4 regions of the Streptomyces sp. NPDC056222 genome follow, and region 1 is predicted to be linked to each of the others. Evidence: riboswitches for the same ligand, from Rfam matches in the RefSeq annotation. Region 1 holds a riboswitch; each other region holds the start of a gene.
What was found. A riboswitch is a leader RNA that binds a small molecule or an ion and turns the genes downstream of it on or off. The one in region 1 is predicted to bind cyclic di-AMP.
Positions count from the first base shown of each region.

Region 1 (4,202 bases):
CGCACTTCGTGGACCTCGTCTACCGCGCGCTCGCCGCGAATCCCGAGGTGTTCGACGGGACGGTCCTCTTCCTCAACTACGACGAGAACGACGGATTCTTCGACCACGTCCCGCCGCCGGTCGCGCCGCCCGGAACCCCGGGCGAGTACCTCGACGGCGTCCCGATCGGGCTCGGTTTCCGGGTCCCGATGCTCGTCATGTCCCCGTGGACGCGTGGCGGCTGGGTCAGCTCGGAGGTCTTCGACCACACCTCCGTCCTGCGGTTCATGGAGACCTGGACGTCCGCCCTCGGCACCCCCGCCGCGTGCCCCAACATCAGCGCCTGGCGGCGCAAGGTCACGGGCGACCTGACCGGGGTCTTCGACTTCGGGAACCCCGTCTTCGGCGTTCCCGCGGGGCTCCCGTCCACCGCCAAGGTGATCGGGCAGTCGACCTGCGCCCCCCTGCCCAACCCGGTCCCGCAGGACAACGCCCTGCCCGCGCAGGAGGCCGGCACCCGCCCGGCGCGCGCCCTGCCGTACCAGGTCAACGGCAACCTCGACCGGTTCGAGTTCGGTGCCGCGGGCAAGATCCTGGCCTGGTTCTCCATGACGAACCAGGGCTCGCAGGCGAAGCGCGCGGCGCACTTCACGATCCATCCGCACCAGCACCGGTCCACGGCGGCGTGGCAGTACACCGTCGACGCGGGCACGACGTCCACGGACTACTTCAACATCGGGACGGGCTCGGGGTCGGGCAAGTACGACATCTCGATGATGGGCCCCAACCGCTTCCTGCGCCGCTTCATCGGCGACGCCTCGAAGCCGGGCAAGGCGATCGAGGTCGCGGCGCGCTTCGCGACCGAGCCGGGCACGGGGAAGACGGCGATCTACTTCGCGATGAAGAACGCCTCCACCACTCCGGTGACGTTCACCATCCGCTCGAACGCCTACCGCTCCGACGGGCCGTGGACGTACACGGTGGCGGCGAACTCCTCGCGCGAGGACCACTTCAACGCCGTGGCGTACCACAACGGCTGGTACGACTTCACCGTCCTCGCCGACATCGACGGCACCTGGTCGCGCCGCTACACGGGCCACATCGAGACCGGCACCGCGAGCATCACAGGCTGACACACAGCCGCACTCCCCACCAAAAGGGACACAAGGGTCTTTATTATCCCTTGTGTCCCTTTTCTCAACTCACCTGAATTTACCCTAATGACCGATTTGACACCCCTGGTGAGATGAATCACGCAAAGGGCCTGCAACCATCTCCTCGCACCTTCCGTCCCCTTGCCCTTCAAGGAAGTTCGGCGGGGTGGGCGCGGCGGAAATCCCCTCGGCGAATTACCCACGTACGCGACGTCTTGTTTCTGTCGACATTTCTCGCCTACGGTCACCTCGACCCGGACGGATCGCCGAATCCTGCCACCGTCCGAAAAGACCGATCATTCACCCGAAGGCAGGAGCGGGGGACCCACTATTCGCCGGTCCGGATTCTCCGGAGCGGCTCGGGGTGAAGTCGCACGTGTGCGGCCGGGCATCTCCAGCCCGAACCCGACAGCTCACCCCGCAGGCGCCGGAGAGGAATGCATCATGCCCGCACACGGTAAGCACCGGCGCCCCAAGCGACGTCCCCTGACCCGCGGTATCGCCCTTGCGAGCACGGGTGGCGCCGCACTGGCCCTGCCCCTGGTCGCCACGGCCACCGCTCATGCGACGCCCCAGACGGCCCCCGCGACCGCCCCCGCCGAGAAGACCGTCTTCAGCGCCCCGGCGAAGATCGCGGAATCAATTCCGGCCGCCCAGAATTCTGCCGCCAAGATTTACAAGGTCGTCCGCGGCGACTCCCTTTCGGTGATCGCGCACGAGCAGGACGTCCAGGGCGGCTGGAAGGCCCTGTACCGCGCGAATCGCAGCGCCGTGGGTGACAACCCGTCACTTATCCACCCTGGCCTCGAACTGACGCTCAGCGGGAAATCCGCCACCGCCCCGAAGCAGCCCAAGCAGTCGAAGTCCTCGGCCCGTTCGGACGCCGACCGGGCCGACCGCTCGCAGCAGCGGAGCACCGCTCCGGCCAAGGCCGCTCCCGCCAAGGCCGCTCCCGCGAAGCCCGCCGCCGCGGCTTCCGGGAAGGCCGCCGCCGCAGCCCCCAAGGCCGCCCCGGCGAAGACCTACGCCAACAACCTCGACGGCTGGATCCGCGAGTCGCTGGACGTCATGGCGCGCTACGGCATCCCGGGCTCGTACGACGGGATCCACCGCAACATCATGCGCGAGTCCTCGGGCAACCCGCAGGCCATCAACCTCTGGGACTCGAACGCCGTCAAGGGCACGCCGTCCAAGGGTCTCCTCCAGGTCATCGAGCCGACCTTCCTCGCCTACCACGTGCCGGGCACGTCGATGGACCTCTTCGACCCCGTCGCCAACATCACCGCGGCCTGCAACTACGCCGCGGACCGCTACGGCTCCATCGACAACGTCAACGGGCCGTACTGATCCCCTGCTCCGCGTCGACTCCACGCCCCGGCCCCGGTCCCTCATGGGCCGGGGCTTCGGCGTCCCGCCAAGCGGTCTGGGGCATTCCGTCCCCATGTCGCGTTCATGGCGTGCACCATGGGCGACTGATGATCCGCGACGGGGATCGCGGATCCCGTCCCTGGGGGGAACGACGTATGAAGAGAACGCTTGCCCTGTGCGCGGCCGTCGCCGCGGTGTCCGGTCTGCTCACGGTTGCCGGTCCGGCCGTCGCCCAGACGCCCGGCGCGACCGCCTCACGGTGCACGTCCGGCCCGACCGTACTTCCCTCGCTCCCGCCGGACGCCCGTGGCGGGATCTCCACCGAGGGCGTGCACGATCTCGGCCCGCGCGGCCTGGCCGTGGGCGCGAGCGGCGGCCTGCCGGTGTACTGGAGGGGTGAGCGGCTGCACCGTGTGCCGCTGCCCGAGGGCTACGACGAGGGTGCTGTCCGAGCCGTCAACCGGCAGGGACTCATGGCCGGCTGGGTGGGCCGCCGCTCGGACGGTTCGACCGCCCTGTTCAGCTACCGCCCCGGGGCCTCGTCGGTGCGGCTGTTCGCCGAGGGGGTGCCACGGGGCGCGTCCGATGTGGACGTCGACGACGCCGGGCGGATCGCGGGCGTCGACAGCGACGGCACGGCGAAGGTGTGGCGGGACGGGAAGGTCACGCGGACCCTGGCGCTGCCGCCGGACGCGGGACCGGGCACGGTCGTGACGCGGATCACCGGTGTCAACGCGCGCGGCGATGTGATCGGCGCGGCCGAGCAGTCGTACGACGGCCCCGACGGTTTCACCTGGAGCTCCTTCCCGGTGCTGTGGCCGGGGGACGGCGGCCCGGCCCGTGCGCTGCCGGTCGCGCGCGCCGAGTATCTGGTCCACAACATGGCCGAGGGCATCGACGACGCCGGGCGGGTCGTCGGGTACGTCTCGGTCAGCGACCGGTTCGACCCGGAGAGCGAGCCCTGGTCGTGGGCGCCCCCGTTCCAGGATCACGGCTCCTCCCCCGGCCTCCTCGCCGGGCAGGAGGAGGGTGAGTTCGGTGCGATCAGCCCGACGACGGGCGTCGCAGTGGGTACGGCGACGACCCACCGGGAGGGCGCCCCGCTGCTGCCCTCCCAGGCTCAGTTGTGGCCGGGGCACGGCCCGGTCCTCGCGCTGCCGTCGCTCGGCGCGGACCGCGACGCGACGGCCCGCGCCGTGTCCGACGACGACCGGGTGGGCGGAGTCGCCGTCGACGCGTCGTGGGTGGCCCGTCCGGTGATCTGGAACTGCGCGAGCCGACAGGCGTACGTGCCCCCGGGCTCGTAGCAAAGCCGGCAGGCGATGTCGGGGCGCGGACGGCCGCACCGGGTCCGTCCGCGCCCCTGACCGGTTGGGGGCGCGGACAGGGCACGCCAGGTCCGCGCCCCGACAGGTCAGTCGTCGGGAGGTCGGGCGTCGGCAGGTCAGGCGTCGAGCCGTGGCCGGGCGGACTCCGGTACGGAGGTCGTGGCGTCCGTGGTCCTGGTGCGGCCCACGGACACCCGAAGCGTCACGGCAGCCGCGACGCCCGCCACCAGGCCCCAGGTCAGGGCGGCCGGCACGCCTCCGCCGAGGACGGCGGACATGTGCAGGAGCCCCCAGCGCAGGCCCGACCCGTCCGTCGCGATCCGCAGGAGCTGGCCGGCCAGCAGCGCGAGGACGGTCGCGCAGACCGCGCCCG
Region 1 covers NZ_JBHJTL010000035.1:65,264-69,465, forward strand. Annotated here, with positions in the region: gene ACFC0D_RS18655 (phosphocholine-specific phospholipase C) at 1-1,112, shown strand, start outside; cyclic di-AMP (ydaO/yuaA leader) riboswitch at 1,388-1,573, shown strand; gene ACFC0D_RS18660 (transglycosylase SLT domain-containing protein) at 1,578-2,480, shown strand; gene ACFC0D_RS18665 (hypothetical protein) at 2,657-3,808, shown strand; gene ACFC0D_RS18670 (hypothetical protein) at 3,946-4,202, opposite strand, start outside.

Region 2 (4,202 bases), on a different contig from region 1:
CGCCCTGCTGCGCAACCCGGGCGAGCGCGAGCGGCTCCAGGCCTCGATCGCGGCGGGGGAGCGGGGACTCCTGGAGACCGGTGTCGAGGAGCTGTTGCGCTACGACGGGCCGGTGGAGATGGCGACCTGGCGGTACGCGATGGAGCCGCTGACCATCGGCGGGCAGGAGATCCCGGCGGGCGACCCGGTCCTCGTCGTGCTCGCCGCCGCCGACCGTGACCCGGCGCGCTTCGACGAGCCGAACACCCTTGATCTGTCGCGGCGGGACAACCAGCACCTGGGGTACGGGCACGGCATCCATTACTGCATCGGCGCTCCGCTCGCCCGGCTGGAGGGACAGATCGCGCTCGCGACGCTCCTGACTCGCCTGCCGGACCTGCGACTTGCCGCCGATCCTGCCGATCTGCGGTGGCGCGGCGGGCTCATCATGCGTGGATTGCGCACGCTTCCGGTCGAGTTCTCCCCTTTGGGTGGCTGACGGTCCGTCAAGACTGTGACTTTTACGTGATCTCCGCTGCATCGACTTGTTACTGACGTTCGAATGCCGCTACGTTCACCGTCATCTCAGCAGTCACGCGAAAGGCCCTCCGTATGCGCTCCGGGAACGGACGACACCGCAGACCCCGCCAGGCCCCCGCCATAGTGGTCGCCGCAGGCGTGACCGGATCCGCGCTGGCGATGCCGCTGCTCGCCGCGGGCTCCGCCTCCGCCGCCGACGCCGCCACCTGGGACCGGGTGGCCGAGTGCGAGACGGGCGGCCTGTGGAGCGCACACTTCGGCAACGGCCTCTACGGCGGACTGCAGTTCACGCAGGAGACCTGGGAGACGTACGGCGGTCTGGCGTACGCGACCAGTGCGGACCTCGCGAGCCGTGCCCAGCAGATCGCGGTTGCCGACAAGGCGCTCGCCGCCGGCTCCACGCAGTGGGCCACCTGCGCCCCGATCGCCGGACTGACGAACGACGGCCTCGCGCCCGGCGTCGACCCGGGGCCTGCGATCACTCCGGAGGAGCCCACGGGCCCGGTCGAGGAGTCGAACCGGACGGCGGGCCTTCCGGCCACCCCCGGGGCCACCACCCCCGAGACCGTCACCCCCGGGACCACCGCGCCCTCGACGTCGAGCCCGACCGCCGTCCCCGAGACCTCCGTCACGCCTTCCGCGCCGGCGACTCCGGGCACCGGTAAGCACCGCGGTGACGCGGCCCCGGAGGAGACGGCCAATCCGGGCAAGAGTGGTGAAAACGGTCGACATGCCGCACCAACGGACACTCCGGCTGATGCGCCGACAGGCGAGGCGACCCCGGGCGGGAATGGGGAGAAGTCGGACAGTACGGATGTAGCGGGCTCCGGGGATGTCAAGGACTCCAAGGACTCCGCGGGTGTTACGGACACCAAGGGCAACTCGGGCGAATACACCGTCAAGCCCGGCGACAACCTCACCGACATTGCACGGGAGAACGAACTCCCGGGCGGCTGGGGCGCTCTCTATGACGCCAACCGCTCGACGGTGGGTGCCGATCCCGACCTCATCATCCCTGGCCAGAGCCTCGACCTGACGATCGATCTCCTCCCGTCGAAGGGGTAGTTCGGGGCTGTATGTCCGGTTCTGTGCAACTGAGACATGGGTCTCTTTGCCTCAACTGGCATATCGCGTCCGCAAAGTTTGCTTCCGTCACCTCTCACCTGCGTAAACACCCTTCGTCCCGAAGTGGGTACGGGCGATATTTCCCCAATGGGCCTCTTTGAACTTCGGAGAGGTCTGTGTCTACGGTCAGCACCGCTCGCCACCGCGGGCCCCGTCGACCGATACGCCGAATCCTGCCGTCGGCCGATGGGAACAGTCGTCGCGTCATGCGCCGAAGGCAGGAGCGGGGGACCCAAGGTAAGTGCCGCCCCCGGCCGTTGAGACAGGCGGCCGAGGACGCGGCTTGGGGTGAAGCCGCGCGCTAGGTCGCGCGGCCGGGCAACTCACATGGCCCGAACCCGACAGCTCACCTCGTAGGCGTCGGTGAGGAGATTCCCCATGCTGTTTTCCGCCAAGGGCAAACACCGTCGTGCCTCCAAGGCCACCCGCGCCGTCGCCCTCGCCGGCATCGCCGGTGTCGCCGTCGCCGCGCCGCTCATGACCGCCGGGTCCGCCTCGGCCGCGACCGCCTCCGAGTGGGACGTCGTCGCCCAGTGCGAGTCCGGCGGCAACTGGGCCATCAACACCGGCAACGGCTACTACGGCGGCCTGCAGTTCTCCGCCTCCACCTGGGCCGCCTACGGTGGCACCGCGTTCGCCGCCACCGCCGACCAGGCCTCGAAGTCGCAGCAGATCCAGATCGCCGAGAAGGTCCTGGCCGGCCAGGGCAAGGGTGCCTGGCCGAGCTGTGGCGTGGGCCTCTCCGGCGCCGCGTACACCGGCGCCGCCGAGAGCGCGCCGGCCCAGGCCGCTCCGGCCGCCCCCGAGCGCAAGGCCGAGCAGCCGACGACCCGCAGCGAGCAGCGGACCGCCCCGAAGGCCGAGGCGAAGACCGTCACCACCCCGACCGGCAAGAAGGTCGCGAAGGGTGACGGCGAGTACAAGGTCGTCGCCGGCGACACCCTGAGCAAGATCGCCGCCGCCCAGAAGGTCGAGGGCGGCTGGGAGAAGCTCTTCGAGCTGAACAAGGACGTCGTCGAGGACGCCGACCTGATCCACCCGGGCCAGCAGCTTCACCTGAAGTGAGCCCGGCGGTTCGCGTGAGTCCGGCGGCTCACGCGGCCCCTCCGACCCTCCCGCGGTGACCACCCCGGCCCGGCGCACCCTCCCCCGTGTGTGCCGGGCCGGGGTTCCGCGTTTCCCGGCTCCGCGTGCGCCCGGGTTCCCGGATGCGGGGTTCCCGTAGCCCCTCACCCCGCGTTACCGGTGAGTAGGTCTGGGGTGTTTTGACCCGGGATACCTGCCCTCGGGTCCTTTTTCGTCCCAGGGGGCGGGCGCCGGGCGGGCCGGAGCCCCGGAGCCGGTTAGGCTCTTGGCGCAAGGCCAAAGCGACCCTGCACAGCAAGCGTCACATCTAGCGTCACATCCCAGAAGGAGATGCTCGTGCCGTCCATCGACGTCGTCGTAGCCCGGGAAATCCTGGACTCCCGAGGCAACCCCACGGTCGAGGTCGAGGTCGGCCTCGACGACGGCAGCACCGGTCGTGCTGCTGTTCCGTCCGGTGCCTCCACCGGTGCGTTCGAGGCCATTGAGCTCCGTGACGGAGACAAGAACCGCTACCAGGGCAAGGGCGTCGAGAAGGCCGTCCTCGCCGTGATCGAGCAGATCGGCCCGGAGCTCGTCGGCTACGACGCCACCGAGCAGCGCCTGATCGACCAGGCCATGTTCGACCTGGACGCCACGGACAACAAGGCCTCGCTCGGCGCCAACGCCATCCTCGGCGTCTCCCTCGCCGTCGCGCACGCCGCGTCCGAGGCCTCCGACCTCCCGCTCTTCCGCTACCTGGGCGGCCCGAACGCGCACCTGCTGCCCGTTCCGATGATGAACATCCTGAACGGCGGCTCGCACGCCGACTCCAACGTGGACATCCAGGAGTTCATGATCGCGCCCATCGGCGCGGAGTCCTTCTCCGAGGCCCTGCGCTGGGGCACCGAGGTCTACCACACCCTCAAGGCCGTCCTGAAGACGAAGGGCCTGTCCACCGGCCTCGGCGACGAGGGCGGCTTCGCCCCGAACCTGGACTCCAACCGCGAGGCGCTCGACCTCATCCTGGAGGCCATCAAGCAGGCGGGCTACGCCCCGGGCAAGGACATCGCGCTGGCGCTCGACGTCGCCGCGTCCGAGTTCTACAAGGACGGCTCGTACGAGTTCGAGGGCAAGTCCCGCACGGCCGCCGAGATGACCGAGTACTACGAGGAGCTCGTCTCCTCGTACCCGCTGGTCTCCATCGAGGACCCGCTGTTCGAGGACGACTGGGCCGGCTGGAAGGTGCTCACCGACAAGCTGGGCTCCAAGGTCCAGATCGTCGGCGACGACCTGTTCGTCACCAACCCTGAGCGCCTCGCCCGCGGCATCGAGGAGGGCACCGCCAACGCCCTGCTCGTCAAGGTCAACCAGATCGGTTCGCTGACCGAGACCCTGGACGCCGTCGAGATGGCCCAGCGCAACGGCTTCAAGTGCATGATGTCCCACCGCTCCGGTGAGACCGAGGACGTCACCATCGCCGACCTGGCCGTCGC
Region 2 covers NZ_JBHJTL010000105.1:16,240-20,441, forward strand. Annotated here, with positions in the region: gene ACFC0D_RS32755 (cytochrome P450) at 1-478, shown strand, start outside; gene ACFC0D_RS32760 (transglycosylase family protein) at 658-1,584, shown strand; cyclic di-AMP (ydaO/yuaA leader) riboswitch at 1,844-2,019, shown strand; gene ACFC0D_RS32765 (transglycosylase family protein) at 2,023-2,709, shown strand; gene eno (phosphopyruvate hydratase) at 3,061-4,202, shown strand, end outside.
Region 2: it holds a riboswitch for cyclic di-AMP, as region 1 does, so the genes downstream of both, ACFC0D_RS32765 (transglycosylase family protein) here and ACFC0D_RS18660 (transglycosylase SLT domain-containing protein) in region 1, are expected to answer to the same signal.

Region 3 (4,202 bases), on a different contig from region 1:
CCATGCTGCTCGCCCTCGCCCGCATCTACGGTACGACGGTCGCCGAGCTCCTGGGGGAGGTTCCGCCCGAGCGTGATCCGGTCGTCAGGGCGGGTCGGTCCGAGCCCGTCGAGGCCGACGGCTGGATCTATCGCCAGGCCGGTGGCCCCGGCCGCGCGATGCAGGCGCTCCGGGTCCACGTGCCGTACGCCACCCGGACCGACATCGTGCGCGTCCACCCCGGGGAGGAGTGGCTCCACGTCCTCGAAGGGCAGGTGCGGCTCGCACTCGGCGACACCGTGCACGTACTCGACCCGGGGGACAGCGCGCACTTCGACTCGCTCACCCCGCACCGCATCGGCGCCGCCGGCCGCGGCGGGGCCGAGCTGCTCTTCGTCCACACGCTGATGCAGAGCCCCGCTGCCGAGCTGTGTCTCGGCGACGGAACTCCGTATCCGCGCTGAGCCCTTCGGAAGGGGCCGATATGTCCGAGAAGTCCGCACCCGTCACCGGCGAAGAGCGCGACGGGGGCAAGTTCCCCAAGGGTCTGGTGCTCCGGCTCTTCGCCTATCTGGTGGCCGGGCACCTCTTCGCCGGGTTCCTCTACCTGCTGTTCATGCTCGGCGGGCAGAACCAGTAGGGGGCGGGGTCACGCCTCGACGACGAGTCGCTCGCGCAGCCGCTCCCGCGTCTCGGGAGAGAGCTCGAGGCCGTCCGTGAGGTAGCTCTCGACCGTGCCCCAGGTCTGCTCGATCGTCTCGAACGAGGCCCGCAGGTACTCGACGCGCGCGTCGAAGAGCGGGCTGAGCAGCTCCATCACCTCGGGCGACATGGCGTCCGCGGCGGTGGAGCTGCGGCGCACCTTGTACCGGCGGTGCGGGTCGTTCGACTTCACGTAGTCGGCCTCGATCGCCTCGCGCTCGACACCCACCGCGAGCAGCGAGATGGCGATCGACAGGCCCGCGCGGTCCTTGCCGGCCGCGCAGTGCATCAGCGCCGGAACGCTGTCCTCGGCCATCGCGTGCAGGATGCGGCTGTGCTCAGCGGTCCGCTCGACAATCATCTTCCGGTACGAATCGGACATTCGGCCGGCCGCCTTGCCGTCACCCAGGATGGCGCGGAGCTGCTCCAGCTCGCCCGTGCTGACCAGCTTCCAGAACTCCTTGCCGTCGGCCGGGTCATTGAGCGGTATGTTCACATTTCGTACACCCGGAAGTTCGACGTCCGGGCCCTCGACCTTCCGGTCCGCCTGGTTGCGGAAGTCGAAGATCGTGTGCAGCCCGAGGGTGGAGAGGAAGGCCGCGTCCTCCTCGGTGGCGTGCGCGAGGTGGCCGCTGCGGAAGAGCCGTCCGAATCGCACCGATCCGCCTGTCACGGTCGGCAGGCCGCCCACGTCCCGGAAGTTGCGCACCCCGGTGAGCTCGGGTTCGGTCGACGGGATCTGCGGCAGCTGCTGCGTCACGAGTGCTCCTGAAGGTTGGCTGATCGAGATCGGTTCCTGGGGCAATCATCCCGGGTGGGGTCGGCTCCGCCTACCCCCGGGGTATGGGAATGGGTGTTCTGTCCGAATTGGGCCCTTAGGTATAACGCGCCCTGGTAATAGGGGAGATGGGTTCGGGTGCGTGAGCAGCGTCATAAAAGTGACGGACCGTGCCTGATCGTTCCGGGCGATCTCCCTGCCGGAAAAGGGAATCGGCGCTCCGCCCTCCACGGAGGGTGACCGGAATTCGGCGTGAATATCCCGGCCCTGAATGCGAGAGAAAAACGGTGGCTTGTTCGCGCCGACTCCGCTCGTCTACGGTCACCGTCAATCCGGTCGGACCGCCGAATCCTGCCACCGCCCGGAATCCGCACCCATCCACGTACGGCAGGAGCGGGGGACCCAGGTAAGTACGCCGAACCGGCTCGATCCGGACGGCTTGGGGTTAAGCCGCGTGAGAACGCGGCCGGACATCTCCAGTCCGAACCCGACAGCTCACCTCGCAGGCGACGGAGAGGAATTCGCCATGCCCGCAAAGGGTAAGCACCGCCGTCCCAAGGTCAACCCGATCACGCGCGGATTCGTCGCCGCCGGCACCGGTGGCGCCGTCGTCGCCCTGCCGCTCCTCGGTGCGACCGGAGCCCACGCCGCCGACAAGGGCGCCCCGACCGTGACGCCCGAGCAGGCCGTCGCCGCCGTCGCCGCCGCTCCCGCGAAGGCCCCCGCCGCCGACAAGACCGCCAAGCCGAAGACGTACTCCGTCGTCCGCGGCGACTACCTGTCGAAGATCGCCTCCGAGCACCACCTGGCGGGTGGCTGGAAGAAGCTCTACGAGGACAACCGCCAGGTCGTCGGCGGGAACCCCTCGCTGATCCTTCCCGGCATGAAGCTCACGCTCGGTGCCAAGTCGACGGCGAAGGCGCCCGCGCCCAAGGCCGCTCCGAAGGCCGCCCCGAAGGCCGCACCCAAGGCGGAGAAGTCCTCCACCGGCTCGGGTGAGCGCAGCTCGCGCAGCGCCGACCGCGGCGCGGTCGAGTCCACCCAGGCCTCGACCTCAACGCCGGCGCCGGCCGCTCCCGCGAAGGCCGCGTCCTCCGGCTGGGTCGCCCCGGTCAGCGGCGGCGTCTCCACCCCGTACCGCGCCTCCGGTGCCATGTGGTCCTCCGGCTACCACACCGGTGTCGACTTCATCGCCTCCTCCGGCACCTCGGTCAAGGCCGTCGGCGCGGGCACCGTCTACTCCGCGGGCAACAGCGGCTCGTACGGCAACGAGGTCGTCATCCAGCATGCCGACGGCACGTTCTCGCAGTACGCCCACCTCTCCTCGCTGGGCGTCTCCGCCGGCCAGACCGTCACGGGCGGCCAGGAGATCGGTCTCTCCGGTTCGACCGGCAACTCCACCGGTCCGCACCTGCACTTCGAGATCCGCACCGGACCGAGCTACGGCTCGGACATCGACCCGCTGGCCTACCTGCGCTCGCACGGCGTCAGCATCTGACGTACACCCAGCACCCGAAGGGCCCGGCACGTGTTGTGCCGGGCCTCTTCGCGTTCCGCAGTATTCCGGCTTGGCGGAATCTTGACCGGTGGCGTATCTCACCCGGCGTCAACCCCTCCTTACGGTCGCGTAGGTCACACCCATAAGGGAAAGATGAGCTCCCGTGGCAGACGATTCGAGATCAAGAGACATGGACGTATTCGGGTCGTACGCGGCGATCGGTGACAGCTTCACCGAGGGCGTCGGAGACCCCGGGCCCGATGGGAAGTACGTCGGCTGGGCGGACCGCTTCGCGGTGCTGCTCGCCGACCAGCTGCCGGAGCACGACGCATTCCGTTACGCCAACCTGGCCGTACGCGGCCGCCTCCTCGACCAGATCGTGGAGGAGCAGGTCCCCAGGGCGAAGGAGCTCGCCCCCGACCTCGTGACCTTCTGCGCGGGGGGCAACGACATCATCCGCCCGGGTACCGACCCGGACGATGTCGCGGAGCGCTTCGAGCGCGCCGTCGCGGATCTGACCTCGGCCGTGGGCACGGTCATGGTGACGACCGGCTTCGACACCCGCGACGTACCCGTCCTGCGCCATCTGCGCGGCAAGATCGCCACCTACACGGCCCATGTCCGGGCCGTCGCCGACCGATACGACTGCCCGGTCCTGGACCTGTGGTCGCTCAAGTCGGTGCAGGACAGGCGGGCTTGGGACGGCGACCGGCTGCACCTCTCGCCCGAGGGGCACACCCGGGTCGCGCTGCGCGCCGCCCAGGTCCTCGGCATGGAGGTGCCGGCGGACCCGGACCAGGCGTGGCCGCCGCTGCCGCCGCGGAACACCCTGGACGTGCGCCGCGACGACATCCACTGGGCGAAGGAGTACCTCGTCCCGTGGATCGGGCGGCGGCTGCGGGGTGAGAGCTCGGGGGACCACGTGGAGGCCAAGCGCCCGGACCTCATGCCCCTCTGAGCGCGGCGGGGATCCGTTCCAGGACGCCTCCGGCGAAAACGTCGTACAGCGGCAGCGTCTCCAGATGGACGTAGCCGATGTGGCAGTCGCAGAGGGCGAGAGGGCAGGCGCGGGGCCGCAGCGCGGCGCGGTACGAACCGTCGTACAGGTTGCCGAGCTCGGCCTTCACGAAGTGGCAGCGTCGCACCGTCCCGTCACCGTCCACCGAGATCACCGACTCGCCGGTCCGGCAGGGGAGACCGGCTGAGGGGTGCGGGCGGCGGCTGTACGGGAAGAGGGGGTCGAGG
Region 3 covers NZ_JBHJTL010000030.1:3,723-7,924, forward strand. Annotated here, with positions in the region: gene ACFC0D_RS16515 (XRE family transcriptional regulator) at 1-443, shown strand, start outside; gene ACFC0D_RS16520 (DUF6126 family protein) at 464-619, shown strand; gene ACFC0D_RS16525 (tyrosine-protein phosphatase) at 629-1,441, opposite strand; cyclic di-AMP (ydaO/yuaA leader) riboswitch at 1,808-1,981, shown strand; gene ACFC0D_RS16530 (peptidoglycan DD-metalloendopeptidase family protein) at 1,986-2,957, shown strand; gene ACFC0D_RS16535 (SGNH/GDSL hydrolase family protein) at 3,121-3,915, shown strand; gene ACFC0D_RS16540 (STM4011 family radical SAM protein) at 3,902-4,202, opposite strand, start outside.
Region 3: it holds a riboswitch for cyclic di-AMP, as region 1 does, so the genes downstream of both, ACFC0D_RS16530 (peptidoglycan DD-metalloendopeptidase family protein) here and ACFC0D_RS18660 (transglycosylase SLT domain-containing protein) in region 1, are expected to answer to the same signal.

Region 4 (4,202 bases), on a different contig from region 1:
GCCAGCTGCGGATCACGGCCTGGTGCGCGCGCCGGCTGAGCCGTGAGCGGTGTCTGGTCCTCGGCCTCGTGCTGATGGGCGCGGCTTTCCTGCCGCCGGTGGCCGTGCCCGGGCTCGGGGGGCTGCTGCTGTGCGCGGCGGCCCTGGCGGTCGCGAACGCGGTGCTGTACCCGTACGAGATGGACACGGTCGTCGCGCTCTCGGGCGGGCGGTGGGTGGCCACGCACTACGGGCTCTACAACACCGTCTGCGGGATCGGGATCACGCTCGGGAACCTGGGGACGGGCGCGCTGCTCGATGTGACCGGGTGGTCGGCGACGCCGTGGCTGGTGCTGTGCGGGGTCGGGTTGGCGTGCGCGTGCGCGGTGGGGGCCCTGGGGCGCGGCGGACGGCTGAGCGCGGACGCGGTCCCGGGCGCTCGGGGGTAAGGGCCGGGGGCGCGCGGAGGTGAAGGGCGGGGGCGTAGGGGTGAGCGGCTGAGGAGGTGTCACCCACTCGGCCGAGCGGGGGTCGCCGCGCGGCGCGGCTCCCGCCACCCTGGGGTGGGCGCGGTACCGTCCGTCGCCGTGTACGGACCGGGCAGGAGAGCACAGGTGGGGCAGGGGCAGCGAGGCGCGGGCGGCGACGTGAACGGGCGTCCGCGGCCGCGAGCCGAGCAGGCCCGGCGGTTCATCCGGGCCCTGCCCCCACTCGTCATCCTCGGCGGTGTCGTCTTCGACCTCTCCACCCCGCCCTCGTACACGGCGGCCCCGATGTTCTCGGCCGCTCCGCTCATCGCGGCCCCGTTCTTCTCGATGCTCACGACCCTGCTCACCGGCATCGCCGCGATCCTGGCCGGCGTCGGTCTGCACCTCTACAACCACACGGCCACCGAAGTTCCCTCCCTCACCGAGACGTTCACCGTCGCCACCGTCGCCGCCCTCGCCCTGCTCATCAACCGGGTCGTCCTGCGCAGCGGCGAGCGGCTCGCCTCGGCCCGGGTGATCGCGGCGGCCGCCCAGAAGGCGGTCCTGCCGACGCCGGCCGAGCGGATCGGCGGCCTTCAGGTGGCGGCTCGTTACGAGGCCGCGCAGGCGGACGCGTTCATCGGCGGCGATCTGTTCGCCGTCCAGGACACTCCGTACGGGGTGCGGCTCGTGGTCGGTGACGTACGGGGCAAGGGGCTGGACGCGGTCGAGGCGGTCGCCATCGTGATCGGGGCCTTCCGGGAGGCGGCCGAGCAGGAGGCGACCCTCGAGGGCGTCGCGCAGCGGCTGGAGCGGGCGCTGGCCCGGGAGGGCACGCGGCGCTCCAGCCTCGACGCCTTCGAGGGGTTCACCACGGCCGTCCTGGCCGAGATCCCGCGCGTGGACGGACACGTACGGGTGGTGAACCGCGGTCACCCCGAGCCGCTGCTGCTGCACGCGGACGGGGGCCTGGAGCTTCTGGCGCCGAGCGAGCCGGCGCTGCCGCTCGGCATGGGCGAGTTGGCCGCCTGGCCGGACCGGGCGGACGAGAGCCCGTACCCGCCCGGCGCGACGCTGCTCTTCTACACCGACGGGCTGTCCGAGGCGCGCGACGCCGAGGGCACCTTCTACGATCCGGCCGAGCGGCTCGCCGGCCGGATCTTCCCGGGTCCCGAGGAGCTGCTGGACGCGCTCGTCGACGACGTCCGTCGCTACACGGGCGGCGGCTCCACGGACGACATGGCGCTGCTCGCCGTGAGCCGTCCGGCGACCGGGCAGCCGGAGCGGCGGCGGACGATGCCGGTGGTGCCGTGACCATGCGTAGTGGAGAGGTACCGCTGCGATAACAACTGACACACTGTCAGTTCCAACTCTTTCAGGCAGGGGTTAACTGAAGCGGGGTCAAATCGGGCTGTACTGCCTCAATCCCTTGAATGATCACTCGGAACAGCTTGGAATCCGGCCCTCCTGTCTATTAACGTTCGATAACGCAGCGCGGTCGTCCCAGCCGTCGCAAGAGACGGCACCGTGCGCACGCGCCGAATCCTGAAAAGGAACCGGGGAACCACCACTTGGGGTGAATCGGGCACCGTCGCATCCGTGCGACACCGCTCGTAGGAGACCTTCCTGCTCCGAACCCGTCAGCTAACCCGGTAGGCGAGAAGGAAGGAAAGGAGTACGCCTCCGTGGCGTCCAACACCCCTGCCCCCGAAGACACCTTCGACGGGTTCCAAGCGTTCGGTGCGCCGGGCGCCGCCGGTACGGACGACACCACGACGTGGGGGGAGTGGAACCCCACCGAGGACTCCCTTCGCCAGCAGGCCCGCTCCGGTGGCCGCCACCGGGTCGTGAAGCAGCGCTCCGCCTTCGCCCGCTCCTCCACCGTCCTCGGCGTCGGTGTCATCGCGGCCGTCGGCGCGGGTGGCATGGCCACCGCCAAGGACAAGCCCCCGGTCTCCATATCGCTCCCGGACCTGAACCTCCCGGACGCCTCCGAACTGCCGGGCGTCGGCGAGCTCATCTCCGACGAGGACGGCGCCGACGGTACGGGTTCCGGGACGAACAACCCGCAGCCGCTCACCGCCTCCCTCACCCTCTCGGCCGACAGCGCCGAGAAGACCGGCGGCGGTTCCGCGTCCGAGTCCACCGCCGACGCCGGCGAGGCGCTGCGCGCCCGCATCCTCCAGCAGGCCGAGCAGCAGCAGGCCTCCGCCGACGCGGCCGAGAAGGCCGAGGCGGAGAAGCAGGCCGCCGAGAAGGCAGCGGCCGAGGCGGCGGCGAAGGCCTCCGCGGCCGAGAAGGCCGCCGCCGAGGCGAAGAAGAAGGCGGAGGCGGAGGCAGCGGCCAAGGCCGAGGCGGAGCGGCTGGCCAAGCTCGCCGCGAGCTACTCCCTGCCCACGTCCTCGTACACCCTCACCTCCACCTACGGCCAGTCCGGCTCCATGTGGTCCTCCGGCTACCACACGGGCCTCGACTTCGCGGCGCCCACCGGCACCCCGGTCAAGGCGGTCCACGGCGGCACCATCAAGTCGGCGGGCTGGTCGGGCTCGTACGGCTACCGGATCGTCCTCGAGCTGGAGGACGGCTCGGAGGTCTGGTACGCGCACCTGTCCTCGATGACGGTGAGCGTGGGCCAGTCGGTGGGCACGGGCGAGACGATCGGCCGTGTCGGCGCGACCGGCAACGTGACCGGGCCGCACCTGCACCTGGAGGTCCACACCGCGGGCGGCGACGGCATCGACCCGGCCGCCTGGCTGCGGGACAAGGGCCTGTCGGTCTGATCCGGCCGGGAATCCCAGGCCGCTGAGGCCGCCGAGTCTTCGACGCGCCCCCACGCTCTTCGCGCGGGGGCGCGTCCCTCGTTGCGCTCCCCACGACTCCGGCGGTTCTGCGGCACCCCCACGATTCAGGCGGTCCTGGCGCTACCCCCGACGTCAGGGGTGCCGGAACACCGCATCATCCGCGGTGCCGTCGGCGTCCGGCCGCGCCCGACATGCGGCCGACCGACCCGGAGGCGCCCCGCGATCTAGCTCCGGTACGGGTTGTAGCCGCCGTAGTCGAGGTACTGGGGCGGCGCCCAGACCTGGCCCGTCGCCCGCGCGGCGTAGGTCAGGGCGGGGGATGCGACCGCCTTGCGCTGCCAGAGGTGGTGGAGCAGCTCCTGCTCACGGGCGAGGAAGTCAGGTGCGCCCGCGCCGCGCTGGGCGCGGTGGCGCAGGAAGGCGAGGGTCGTCGCGAACGCCTCGTACTCCCCGACCGCTACGGCGGCCGCCGGGCCGTACGTGCGGCGGGCGAAGTCGCGGGCGAGGGAGCGGGCCCGCATCGAGGAGAGCGCGAGCGGCTCGGCGGGGGAGAGCCAGCCGGCCGCCGCGTACGCCGGGAGCTGCCCGGATATCGTGCGCAGCTCCCGCTGCCTGCTCCATATCGCCAGCCAGGTCAGCAGACCGAACGCGGGCACCATGAAGATGCCGTACACGACGATGAAGCCCCACGGTCCGAGGACGGTCGCCGAGCTGTTCCACAGGGCGTGCACGCCCATCGAGAGGACGAGACCGGCGACCGGCAGCAGGACGCGCCGCACGCGCTGGCGCCGGGCGGCGAGGGCGGCGAAGCCGAAGCCGAGGCCGGTGAGCACGGTGAAGAGCGGATGCGCGAACGGCGACATCACGATCCGTGCGAAGAAGGTGCCCGCGGTCATCGAGCCGATGCCGGTCGTGCCGATCTCCTGGTCCTCGCCGAAGGCCCGGCCGAGATAGA
Region 4 covers NZ_JBHJTL010000107.1:15,708-19,909, reverse strand. Annotated here, with positions in the region: gene ACFC0D_RS32980 (MFS transporter) at 1-428, shown strand, start outside; gene ACFC0D_RS32975 (PP2C family protein-serine/threonine phosphatase) at 543-1,760, shown strand; cyclic di-AMP (ydaO/yuaA leader) riboswitch at 1,973-2,120, shown strand; gene ACFC0D_RS32970 (M23 family metallopeptidase) at 2,132-3,226, shown strand; gene ACFC0D_RS32965 (PrsW family intramembrane metalloprotease) at 3,472-4,202, opposite strand, start outside.
Region 4: it holds a riboswitch for cyclic di-AMP, as region 1 does, so the genes downstream of both, ACFC0D_RS32970 (M23 family metallopeptidase) here and ACFC0D_RS18660 (transglycosylase SLT domain-containing protein) in region 1, are expected to answer to the same signal.